One region of the Bacillus sp. NEAU-Y102 genome, then DNA from elsewhere that is predicted to be linked to it. Evidence: riboswitches for the same ligand, from Rfam matches in the RefSeq annotation. Region 1 holds a riboswitch; each other region holds the start of a gene.
What was found. Region 1 has a riboswitch for lysine ahead of ACYFX0_RS14885 (aspartate kinase). Riboswitches for the same ligand answer to the same signal wherever they lie in the genome.

Region 1 (3,217 bases):
ATGACGCGTAGATAACCGAGGGCGTTTACAGGAGTATTTCGGTGATCTGATATAGTAGGTGGGGTGAGAAATCGCGAAAGTTCAATTCGGCTGTGGCCATCTGGAGTGACCATCATAGCAATCTCTACGCACTGAGAGCCGAGTCCAGTTACGCGACCAGCCCATTCACCTTCGACAGTGGCTCGCCCTTCGAGGTTCAAGCCAATCTCCTCGAAGAAAGAGATTGCGTTATCAAGGGATTCTACAACGATGCTGACATTGTCCATTCGTAGTAATTTGTTTTTTGCCATAGTCTTATCTCCTTATGTATAAAAGTTTATTATTTAATCATCCTCATAATTATACTACTAAGTAGTTACAAATTCCTTTCAGTCAAAAACACCTTGTCATAGTATATGAAAAGGTGACAAGGTGTTTTTTTATATGTCATATAGCATCTTGTTAACGAACAGCATTTTATTTAATAGGAAGGAAGTAGATTAATATGATTTTTTTATAAGCGTTACTGAAAATATCAAATTAGCTCATTTGCACTAAAGGCTCAATTTTCGCCATAAATGATTGATGCAACGCCTCAACACCTGTTACTAAATGAAGGCGGTCAATAACGACAGACACTTTAATTTCTGATGTACTTACCATTTTAATATGAATATTTTCTTCTTTTAAAGTAGTGAACATATTTGCAGCGACACCAGGGTTAGATACCATGCCAGATCCTACGATTGATACTTTTGCTAAGTGATTTTCATGTTCTACAGATTCGTAGTGAAGAGTTTCTTGATTTTGTTCCAAAACTTTTAAAGTTTCTCTTAAATCATTCGAGTGAATGGAGAAGGAGAGATGTACAGTTCCTTCATTTGTAATACTTTGAATGATGATATCTACATTAATGTGTGCTGCTGCTAATGTAGAGAAAACTGTTGAAAGCGAGCCTTGTTCTAGTCCTTTAATTGTGACACGTGTAATGTTATCCTCAAATGCAATACCTTTAACGATTGATTGTTGTTCCATGTTACATTCTCCTTTTACAATTGTTCCGTTTTCTTGTTCCATACTTGAGCGAACTTCTAAAACTACGTTATGATTTTTAGCAAACTCAACAGCGCGCGGGTGTAATACGCCAGCACCGAGATTAGCAAGCTCTAACATTTCGTCATAAGAAATTTCATCTAATTTGTAAGCATCTTTTACAACTCGTGGGTCCGTCGTATATACGCCTGTCACATCCGTATAAATATCACATTTTTTTGCTTTAAGTGCAGCGGCTAGTGCGACAGCAGTCGTATCAGAACCACCACGGCCAAGCGTTGTAATTTCATTTTCTACACTTATACCTTGGAAACCAGCTACGATAACAATCGTGCCTTCAGCAAGATAAGATTGAATACGATCTGTATGAATGTCAGTAATCCGTGCACTACTATGTACAGATTCTGTCGTAATACCAGCTTGCCATCCTGTTAATGAAATTGCATGATAGCCTTTTGCTTGCAGTGCCATTGTTAATAATGAAATAGTTACTTGTTCTCCTGTAGATAGAAGCATATCCATTTCACGTTTACTTGGATTTTCTGTAATAGCGTTAGCGAGTGCGACAAGTTGATCCGTACTTTTTCCCATTGCTGAAACGACAGAGACAACGCTATGACCTCGTTCATATTCTTCAATAATTAAATTTGCTACATGTTGAATGCGTTCGACGCTTCCGACAGAAGTGCCACCAAATTTTTGAACAATTGTTTCCATTGCAAATTCCTTCTTTCGTCTATTTTTAAGAATAGATTAGGAAATATATAAATCCCAATACTCCTGTAGTTACCAGAAAGACAAACAAAAAACACCATCTCAAATAAGTGAGGATGGTGCTGTTACAGGAAAAGGGAAACAGAAAACGGAGCTAATAAAAAAACCGCCAAAAAAGGAATATCATAAAAAATGATATCTCTTTTTTGTAGATAGCTCTTCATACGTACACGTCTGTACATATGACAGTTCTGTTTCTATTCGAAAACAGCCCCAATTGATAAATGCAGAGAAATTTATCAATTTCGGCAATACTTCCTTTCATCTAAGTTCATAGACATCTCTGTGTCTCCATTAGAATACTCATAAGTATCGCAACCTCTATCTCACGTTTTAGGCGAGAGTGTTTGATTTATGAAGTTATTGGTAACATTTGTTTTATAATAATTTAAATTTTTCGGGGAATCAAGTGTTTTACATATATTTTAAAAATTCTTTCTTTTTACAGAAAAGTTTGTGAAAAATGTAGCAAAATAAATTCATTGCATGTACATTAAACTTATAGTGCATAGGAGGTGGGAGAATGAAAAGGAAACAGCCTATTTATGTTGCGACAAAAATGAACACGACGATGGAAAAATTATGGAGATATACGCAAGAACCAGATATACATACAGAGTGGGATGCTCGCTTTACTGAAATTTCGTATTTAGAGAAAAAAGAAGGAGAACCACAGAAGTTTTTGTATAAAACAAAGATTGGATTTGGGCTTGAAATAGCTGGAGAAGGGGAATCAATAGGTGAAATAAGAAAAGAAACTGGTGAAAGAATTTCCTCATTAAAATTTTGGACGGATAATACATTATCTCTTATTCAAATAGGACGTGGTTATTGGAAGTATACGCCGAATAAAGAATACATCCATTTTGAGACACAATATGATTATGATACAAGATTTGGTCGTATAGGAAAGGTAATAGATTCCTATATTTTTCGTCCGTTATTAGGTTGGGCGACAGCTTGGAGTTTTGATGCCTTAAAATTATGGTTAGAAAAGGGGCTTCATCCTAGGTTACTAATTAGAAGAACAATGACGTATTGGCTCGTATGCTTTTTATTTGCTTTTGTATGGATATATCAAGGGATAGTGCCGAAACTACTGTTTACTCATTCAGAAGAAGTAAAGATGCTTTCTGTATTAATTGGTTCAAATGAAAGTAGTGTATATATACTTAAAATAATTGGGGTGTTAGAAATAATTTTCGGTGTCGTATGGCTGTTGCCAATAACAAAACGAAAATTATTTATATTGCATATTATTGTATTACTAGTTTTAACGTTAGCGGCAGGATTTACGAATATTGCAAGCTTTACAGGGGCGTTTAATCCGATTACATTAAATGTTCTTCTAATGGGGTTATCAATTGTCGGTTATATAAATAGTTTCGATTTACCAAGCGCGAAAAATTGC
Region 2 (3,217 bases), on a different contig from region 1:
TTTCGTATATAGAAGTAGGAAAGCAAGTAGTAAGAGTAGTCCGCCCAATATGAGAACATTTGCGGAATAAAACAGCATGTAAATGATTAGGGCGTTACAAGTAATACGAATGATCAGCCATATATTTTTTTCGTGACTATCACGCCACATCCAATGTATGTACATGTTCCAGGCTTTCGTAATCATTAACACGATAAAGATTGTACATAAAAAAGGTACAGTTAATTGTAATGATTGCATAGCAAGTGGTACGAGAATAAGGAACGTAAATAATAATGGGAAAAGCTGAATGATGTAATTATATAGAAGAGATTTTTTGAAATAGGATGTTAGTTTCTCTTCTAATGCAAGCAAATAGACAGCATCAGGTTTTTGAATAAATGTACGGATAGGGCATCTCGTTATAATGAACGTAAGTACAATCGTTATAATTATTAAAGATATTCCTTTAGAAGGAGATGCTTTTAGAAACTGAGCATAATAATATGCACCAACGCATGAAATAAAGATAAAGCTATATAGTAAACCGTTAATCATACGTGCAAAGTATGTAATGATATTTTGAATATGTTGTTGGAAGCGACTGCTCCATAGCGATTCGATTGACATGTTTTCACCTCTTTGTTCTATTATATATGTTTTACAAAAGAAAAAACGAGCAAATTGCGTTATGCAACTTGCCCGTTTTTCTTTTCGTTATTTTTTTTCTGATCACGATTCATTAATGGATAGAAAGCAAATCCAATTACGAATAAACCAATTCCGAGAAGGAACGTTTTTATATCGGATGCGCCGGTTTTAATAACCCATAGTGCGTAGCAAAGTGCGATCACTGCGACTATACCATCTGTAATTCTTGCCCGCATTTCATTTTTATATGTTTCACCAGTTGCGACTAGTTTTAACTGGAAGATTGGTGAAACGAGATATGGAATGAGGTAGGCCAGTGTTGATACGGTAATAACGAATGTATAAGCTTCCGCAATAGTTCCTGATAATGTTGAGAATAGGAATACTTGCGACATAATGTTTGTTAATCGTAATGAGTAAATTGGACTTCCTTTTTTATTTGTTTTCGTGAAGAAGGAAGGGAAGAAACCTTCTTTTGCTGCTTGATAAGGTACTTCTGAGCTTAATAAAATCCAGCCTAAGATAGAACCGAACAGGGAAGTAAGAGCAAGTAATGCCATAAGTTTCCCGCCGCCATGACCCATTGCAGCGTTTAGTGCATCTGCTAATGGACGTTCAGAAGTTTGTAATTTATCAACGTGAAGTACACCCATTGTTAAAATTGTAATTCCTAAGTAAATCGCAACTGTAATAAGTAATCCCGCAACTGTTGCACGTTTTACCGTTTTTGGAGAAACAGCACGGTTTGATAAAAGAACGGCTGATTCAATTCCGATAAACGCCCAAAGCGTTGTAAGAGCAGCTAAATTTACTTGTGAAAGAAGACCGTGTGATGCACCTGATTTATCAATCATCGGTGTGTACCATTGTCCAAACTTAGAAGCTTCGAATGCAAATAACGTAACGACGATGAATAAAAGGAATCCAGTTACTTTCGTTGTTGTTGCTAAGAAGTTTAGTTTTCCAGCTCCGCTTACACCGTTCGTTAATATAATATGAGTTCCCCAAAGTAAGATGGAACAAATCGTAAATGTAATTAGTTTTCCGACTTCTACGTTAAACGAGCCGATTGAAAATAGTAGTCGCGTATCTTTCATAATTGGGAAGAAGAGTGATAAATATCCCGCAAATGATGTAATGATGGCAACGTTACTTGCCCAGTTTGCAACCCAATATCCCCATACCATACTGAAACCAGCCATTTTTTTCTTTTTTGGTGTTGAGAATAAAGCATATGCATGACTTTGTGGCCCTGTCGTTAAATCAGGACGACGAATTGCTAAATTACCGAAAACAAGAGCTAGCATTAAAACACCAAACCCTGTAGTTAACCAAGCTAAAGTGACACCGAGTGGGCTTGCTGTTTTTGCCAACGTACTTGGCACCATGAAAATACCAGCGCCAACCATGTTACCGACAACGAAAGCTGTTAGTACCCAAAAGCCCCATTTTTTTTGTTGCATAGAAAAATACCTCCAAAGTTAGTATAACCAAGTCAAGCGAGGAGATATGTATGTCTTCCTGAGTCAGGAAGAGAAGTCCCAAACAAAACAAAAAAAGCACGTAATCTGCCGCTACATGCTTTCTATCTTATAAGAAACCCACGACATACCTCTCGATAGCTCTCCACAAACGAAACGTTTGTGACAGTTCTGCACTTATTAAATGCAGACCCAGCAAGCGTGCATGGTGGACACGACTTACTTCGGCAACCATTCCTTTCTCATTCCTTCATCAATGCCACTACATCTCCTGAAATGATACTCTTAATGATTGCAACCTCTACCTCACCGAGATACGAATGAGGATTTAAATATTAAATTAACGTCTTTAAGAGTAACAAATGAATTTTTATACGTCAATGGATATAGTAATAATCAGATTATAGAGAAGAGTTTGTGATTAGGAATGAATAATTATTTGATATAAAAAGAAGCCGATCTAAACTAGATCAGCTTCTACATATAAAATTAAACTAAGTTTAATACTGTTACTTTTTCACGTGTCATAGACTCAAGGCTCTTACGAATACCTTGTGCGCCCATACCTGAACCTTTTACACCAATGAATGGGAAGTGGTCAGGGCCGCGCTCTGTGCGTCCGTTAATTTGAACAGAACCAGTTTCGATTTTGTTAGCAATTGCAAATGCTTTGTTAATGTCTTTTGTGAAGACACTTGCTTGCAGACCGAACTCTGATTTGTTAGCAATCTCAATTGCTTGCTCATCTGAAGAAACACGGATGATTGGAAGGATTGGGCCGAATGGCTCTTCCCAAGCAACTTTCATTTCTTCTGTTACGTGGTCGATTAATGTTGGGTAAATTAAGTTACGCTCACGTTTGTTACCGATAACGATTGTAGCACCTTTTTCAACAGCATCGTCAACTAAGCCTTGAACGAAGTCAGCAGACTTGTCGTCGATTAATGGAACGATTGTGCTGTCTTGTTCTGGAGATCCAACTGATAGTTCAGCTACTTGCGCTTTTAATAAGCTAACAAGCTCGTCGGCTACGTTTTCGTGTACAAGTACACGTTTAATAGCTGTACAACGTTGACCAGAGTAAGAGAATGCACCGCTTACGATAT
Region 3 (3,217 bases), on a different contig from region 1:
GCCGATTACGACACCCGTTCTTCTAGCAAGAGGAAATGAAGCTAGAAAAGTTATTGGATCTGTAGATACGAGTGAATTTCCTGTTTCACTCGCTGCAACAATTGGTTTCTTCATCTCACTTGGCTGGGAACAAGTAAGCTGGGTTTGGGTATTTGCCTTAATGCTTGGCGGTATTGTCGCAGCTCCAATTGCTGCATGGTTAGTTCGTATCGTTCCAGCACATTTACTTGGGGTATTAGTTGGTGGTCTTATTATCTTTACGAATATACGTACACTGCTGACTACATTTAAAGTGGATCCAACTATTATTTCACTTTCTTACGTGGCAGTTGGTCTTGTCGTTATTATTTCTATTTTCATTGCTGTTCGCAATCATTCCAAGCGTTCTAACGCATCGACAGCCGGATATCCGAATGATCAAAAACAAATGCTACCATAACGATAAAAATACCGCCCGATATACTTCGAGCGGTATTTTTTATTTTTCTATTTTCCAATTAATCATCGTTTCTGTAGCATTTACTCTCTTCATATGTAACTTTTCTAAAACACGAATCGAACTATAGTTATCTAGGATTGTCTCTGCAATTATTGTTTCTACCTCTCCTGTTTTGAAAGCCCAATCGATTAGTTCTCTTACAGCTTCTGTTGCATAGCCCTGATTCCAATATTTCTCAATAAATCCATAGCCAATTTCTACTGTTTGATTCTCGTTTGGTTTCCCTTTAAACCCAATATCACCTAAAACGCTATCATCTTCTTTCCGAAGAACATACCACGCGCCCCATGGTAATATAGCTGCATCTTGTTTTACATTCTTTACATGCCCTACAATATGCGGACCGCTATTGTATCCTTGCTCGTTAGCAATTTGAATCCTCTCTTCTGTACACGGCACTATATAGAGCCTTTCTGTTTCTAATTTCATATTGATTTCCCCTTTTTACTTAAACGTTACTCTAATTATAACAAATAATATGACTTTATCATGAATGTCGAATTATATTTTTCTGAATTTTCTTTTAATTTAGAGGGTTTTTCAATATTTTTTGCGAAACATTTGTATAACAATTTTTTCTTTGCTTATTGCTACATAATAGTAGGTTCGGGTGGAGTTTTGCAAGCGTTTCCTATACAATAACCGATATTTTTTGACTTTTCCTAACAAAATATCTTGCAATATATTCAGAAAGTCATTACAATTGCCATATATTAAAAATCTTAGCAATATATCAAATCCTCATCAATCCGATGAGGTAGAGGTTGCGACTTTTATGAGTAAAACGGACGAGACACAGAGAATGTCACCAACTCCGTTTGAAAGGAAAGGTTGCCGAAGTTTATATTTCTTCTCTGGAAATATGAGCTGGGGCTGTCTCCGAAAGGAACAGAACTGTCACGTTTACAAATTACCGTGTAAACGTGGGGTGCTATCTTAACGGAAGGGTATGATGGGGTGGTTATTTGTGAAACGTTCCGCCAAATTCCTTTGGCGGTTTTTTGTATTTTTCTCCCCCGCTCCTTCCTAACCTACAAGAAAAGGAGTGTTGAACATGAATAGCGCAACAAATCAATCTACCTCTAAAACGCAAACTACACAAGGACAAGGTGAATTAAAACGCGGATTAAAATCTCGTCACCTTACGATGATTTCTCTCGGTGGTACAATTGGTACCGGACTATTTCTTGCCAGCGGTGGTGTCATCCATACAGCTGGACCTGGTGGCGCATTAATTGCATACGCCGCAATTGGAATTATGGTTTATTTTTTAATGACAAGCTTAGCTGAACTTGCAGCTTACATGCCTGTTACTGGATCTTTTAGTACGTATGCAACAAAATTTGTTGATCCATCACTTGGCTTTGCACTTGGATGGAACTATTGGTATAACTGGGCAATTACGATTGCTGCTGAACTTGCAGCTGTAACATTAATTATGAAATTTTGGTTCCCAGATACTCCTTCTCTTATTTGGAGTGGATTATGTTTAGCTATTATTTTCCTTTTAAACTATTTATCTGTTAAAGGGTTTGGTGAATCTGAATATTGGTTCGCACTTATTAAAGTAGTTACTATTATTATCTTTTTAATTGTTGGTTTCATGATGATTTTCGGAATTATGGGCGGCGAAACTGTTGGATTTAAAAACTTCACAGTTGCAGATGCACCATTTAACGGCGGTATCATGGCAATTATCGGTGTATTTATGGCAGCTGGTTTCTCCTTCCAAGGAACTGAATTATTAGGAGTAGCTGCTGGTGAAACATCTGATCCAGAACGTAATATCCCAAAAGCAATTCGTTCAATCTTTTGGCGTATTCTTTTATTCTATATCCTTGCGATTCTCGTTATCGGTTTACTAATTCCTTATACAACTGAAAGCCTTGCTGCAAGTGATGTAACAGTAAGTCCGTTTACACTTATTTTTGAAAAAGCGGGCGTTGCCTTTGCTGCTTCTGTTATGAACGCTGTTATTTTAACTGCTGTACTATCTGCTGGTAACTCTGGTATGTATGCATCAACTCGTATGCTTTGGGATTTAGCTCGCCAAGGAAAAGCACCAAAGTTTCTTGGTAAATTAGATAGCCGCGGTGTACCTGTTAACGCATTAATCGTAACGTCAATTGTTGGTAGTATTGCTTTCATTGCTTCTTTATTCGGTGACGGTGTTGTATACATTTGGTTATTAAACGCATCTGGAATGTCTGGTTTTATCGCATGGGTCGGAATTGCAATTAGTCATTACCGTTTCCGTAAAGCATATATCGCACAAGGAAAAGATTTAAAAGACTTACCATATAGAGCAAAATGGTTCCCATTCGGTCCAATCTTCGCATTTACACTTTGTATCATCGTAATTTTAGGACAAAACTACGGCGCATTTATGGGTGAAGCAATTGATTGGAACGGTGTACTCGTTTCTTACATCGGTTTACCACTCTTCTTAGTACTATGGTTAGGTTATAAATTTACGAAAAAAACAAAAGTGATTCCACTTGATAAATGTGAACTAAAATAAAGTGAAACGAGCAAACAAATTTGTTTGCTCGTTTTTTGTTGCAAACCTCTTTCCTTTATTATTGCTCCTGTTTTTGCAATAATAAAGGAAATATAAATAAAGGTTGGGATACAATGAACATTCGTATTACTGATGAAGCAAAAGCAGCTATACGTAGATTAGAACGTGAAGATAAAAAGATCGTTCGCATTAGAGGA
Region 4 (3,217 bases), on a different contig from region 1:
TTTCTTGAAAATGAACATTTGTATCTAAAAATACAACTTTAGCAGATGGATTTACTTGGTTTATAAGGTGCAGCAATACCATACCTTCCACCCCAAAGCTACATGCATAGACGATTTCATCTTTATACTCTTCATAAGCCCAATTTAATACTGATAACGCGCCTTTTGTTTCATCTTCTTCCGAAAATGAAACAACATTTTCTTCCCACGTTTCATACGTCAACATGTTTTTTCCCCCTGTAAAAGCAAAAAGACGGTTTTAACCTAATGAAAATAGGTTAAAACCGCCTCTAGTTTTTCTAGTCAGCGCTTTTCACTTTAAACGTACTTTTTCACTTTTCTCTAACTGAATTACTTTTCCATCTTGTACAACAATTGTAATTGAACCATATTTCATATCAGCAAGCATCGCTTCAATCTTCTCGGATACTTCATCAAAATGTTCCCGCACACTCACGCGAACAGCCCCCCTTTTTATTCATAAAAAAAATCTTTCCCATTTCGAAAAGACTGTTCGGTAATATATTTTACCTTATCTTTCAAAATGGATTCCATTTTGCTGGATTTAGCACCTTGCTTTCTATAAGCAGGTTGCCGAGCTTCTTCGGGCCAGTTCCCTCCGCTTCTCTTGATAAGCTTTGTATTTGTATTTTATCACAATTCTGATTTTTTTCAATCCTAGTTTTCCGATATATTTTAATTATTTTATTTTACAAAAAAGGAATTGCCCATCCGAACAACTCCTTTTTCTATTTAGACAAGCTCTTTAATACGTATGCGATCGTTCCCAATAATATTTTCATATGTTTCGCGTTCCACAACTACTTGCGATGTTCCGCCTTTTGCAAAGACCACGGCTGGTCTTCGAATCCGATTGTAATTATTCGCCATCGAATACCCGTAGGCTCCTGTACAGGAAACTGCTAGTAAATCAGCAGAAGCGACTTTTGGTAAATGAATATCCCAAATCAACATATCTCCACTCTCACAGCATTTCCCAGCAATCGAAACGAGTTCCTCATTCTCATCATTCCCTCGATTCGCTAACATTGCTTCATAACGCGCACTATATAAAGCAGGTCTTAAATTATCTGTCATTCCACCATCGACTGATACATATTTCCGAATACCAGGAATATCTTTCACAGATCCAACTGTATAAATTGTTGTCCCAGCATCACCTACAATGCTACGGCCTGGTTCAATCCATATTTCTGGCAATGGATATTCACATACAGTAAATTGTTCTCTCACTGCACTTGTTACAGCTCGCACATATGTCTCAAGAGTTAATGGTGTATCCGACTCTGTGTAGCGTATTCCAAATCCCCCGCCTACATTTAATACTTTTACTACATAGTTTGTTTGCTCTCTCACTTCTTCTAAAAATTGGCGAAGAACTTCAATTGCTCGAACAAAACCAGCTGTTTCAAATATTTGCGATCCGATATGTGAATGAATCCCTAGCACATTATAATTTGATTTTTGTAAAGCAAATCCAATTGCCTGCATCGCTTGACCGTTTGAAACGCCAAATCCAAATTTCGAATCATCTTGGCCTGTTGTAATATATTCATGTGTGTGCGCCTCTACTCCAGGCGTTACACGAATTAATATGTTCACAAATTTTCCATGTTGCATCGCTAAATCGTGTAAAACTTCTAATTCAAAGAAATTATCTACGACAAAACAACCAATATTCGCCTGAAGAGCCATCACTATCTCTTCTTCTGTTTTATTATTTCCATGAAAATGAATACGTGATGCTGGAAATCCTGCTTGGAGCGCAGTATATAATTCTCCCCCAGAAACAACGTCTAATGACATATTCTCTTCACGAGCTACTCGGCACATCTCCATGCACAAGAACGCCTTGCTTGCATATGCTACTTGATAAGAGAAACCACTTTCTTTAAAAGCACGATGAAACGCTCGGCATTTTCCTCGAATAGACTCTTCATCGTATACATAAAGTGGTGTTCCGTATTGCTTTGCTAGCTGCGTCGTATCGCACCCTCCAATTTCTAAGTGTCCTTGCCCATTAATTCGGCTTGTGCCGTGTAAATACATTTAAATTCCTCCCTTATTTCCTCTAAAACTCATAACCCCAATCTTCTATTCATTGCAGCACGCTTTTAGATAGACAAAAAACGCGCGGAACAATGTTCACACGCGTTTCTTATTAGGAAAAATATATATTGAAAAAATAAACGAGTTGTTATCTCCTCAAAATAAGAAACCGCATCAACATCTCCAAATAGCTCTCCATAAAATAAATCTTATGACAGTACTACATTTATTCAATGTAGTCCCAATATATGAATAAGATGGTTATTCTTATATTTCGGCAATAGTCCCTTTCAACCTATGATCACAGATTCCATTAAATCTCCCATAGCTTACTCTTTCCTATCGCGGCCTCTACCTTTGAGAGTAGATGAGGTAAGTCTATTTAATTTTCAAACATCTAATTGTTGCTATTAACAATACCAAAGGACCATTTTATTTGTCAAACAATTTTTTATATTGTTTTTTTACAGTTTAATTTTGTATCGTTTGGTAAGCGCTTTACTGAAATCTTTGTCACTTCCCATTCGCCTTCTTCGTTATTAAATGTAATCGTTACCTTCTCAAATGGTGGAGCAATTTTCCCAGCAACACGTTCATACTTTGTCACTTCAATACTTGCTTGAAATAAATATGTACCGCTATACACTTTTTTTAAACTAATAATTTTAGGACATTGATAAGGTTTCAAACTTCCATATTGTTTTTCAATTGCTTTATTTATTTTTGGAAATAAAACAGAATAAAGTGCATCTTCCATAAGAGGTGCATCATATTGAGCTACCGACACACTCGGTGAAGTAAAAAGTATAACACTACTGCATGCTATAAAATATAATAATTTTCGCATTATAACCTCCGTATATCACGCGATTCTTTCTACGTACGATAATTATCATACATAGAAATTCTGTTTTATTGTCTCCCACCAATCTTTTTCTACTCGATTATTATAAAAAAGCCCACAACCCCCTTTTATTTTCGTATAATGATACTCATAGTATAATAATCATAATAACAAAGGACTGTTCGTATATATAAAAGGAGTCGTTAAGCAAACTGACTCACAAGAACTGTCATGCTTTTTAGGAGAGGAGTATATTATGCTACAACATCTGTTTCCAAAACTGCGATTTGCACTCGTTGCAGT

Region 2: another riboswitch for lysine. It lies ahead of ACYFX0_RS27355 (amino acid permease); the one in region 1 lies ahead of ACYFX0_RS14885 (aspartate kinase).
Region 3: another riboswitch for lysine. It lies ahead of ACYFX0_RS24565 (amino acid permease); the one in region 1 lies ahead of ACYFX0_RS14885 (aspartate kinase).
Region 4: another riboswitch for lysine. It lies ahead of lysA (diaminopimelate decarboxylase); the one in region 1 lies ahead of ACYFX0_RS14885 (aspartate kinase).

What each region holds. Positions count from the first base shown of each region.
Region 1 covers NZ_JBTWFK010000005.1:175,054-178,270, reverse strand. Annotated here, with positions in the region: gene ACYFX0_RS14890 (VOC family protein) at 1-290, opposite strand, end outside; gene ACYFX0_RS14885 (aspartate kinase) at 520-1,749, opposite strand; lysine riboswitch at 1,952-2,138, opposite strand; gene ACYFX0_RS14880 (DoxX-like family protein) at 2,330-3,217, shown strand, end outside.
Region 2 covers NZ_JBTWFK010000014.1:96,393-99,609, forward strand. Annotated here, with positions in the region: gene ACYFX0_RS27350 (ABC transporter permease) at 1-609, opposite strand, end outside; gene ACYFX0_RS27355 (amino acid permease) at 669-2,093, opposite strand; lysine riboswitch at 2,242-2,423, opposite strand; gene gapN (NADP-dependent glyceraldehyde-3-phosphate dehydrogenase) at 2,601-3,217, opposite strand, start outside.
Region 3 covers NZ_JBTWFK010000011.1:154,691-157,907, forward strand. Annotated here, with positions in the region: gene ACYFX0_RS24555 (sulfite exporter TauE/SafE family protein) at 1-439, shown strand, start outside; gene ACYFX0_RS24560 (GNAT family N-acetyltransferase) at 479-928, opposite strand; lysine riboswitch at 1,250-1,441, shown strand; gene ACYFX0_RS24565 (amino acid permease) at 1,554-3,020, shown strand; gene ACYFX0_RS24570 (iron-sulfur cluster biosynthesis family protein) at 3,134-3,217, shown strand, end outside.
Region 4 covers NZ_JBTWFK010000002.1:130,452-133,668, forward strand. Annotated here, with positions in the region: gene ACYFX0_RS07065 (phosphoadenylyl-sulfate reductase) at 1-226, opposite strand, end outside; gene ACYFX0_RS07070 (YezD family protein) at 314-457, opposite strand; SAM riboswitch class I at 530-638, opposite strand; gene lysA (diaminopimelate decarboxylase) at 754-2,070, opposite strand; lysine riboswitch at 2,251-2,432, opposite strand; gene ACYFX0_RS07080 (DUF3888 domain-containing protein) at 2,522-2,917, opposite strand; gene ACYFX0_RS07085 (LTA synthase family protein) at 3,171-3,217, shown strand, end outside.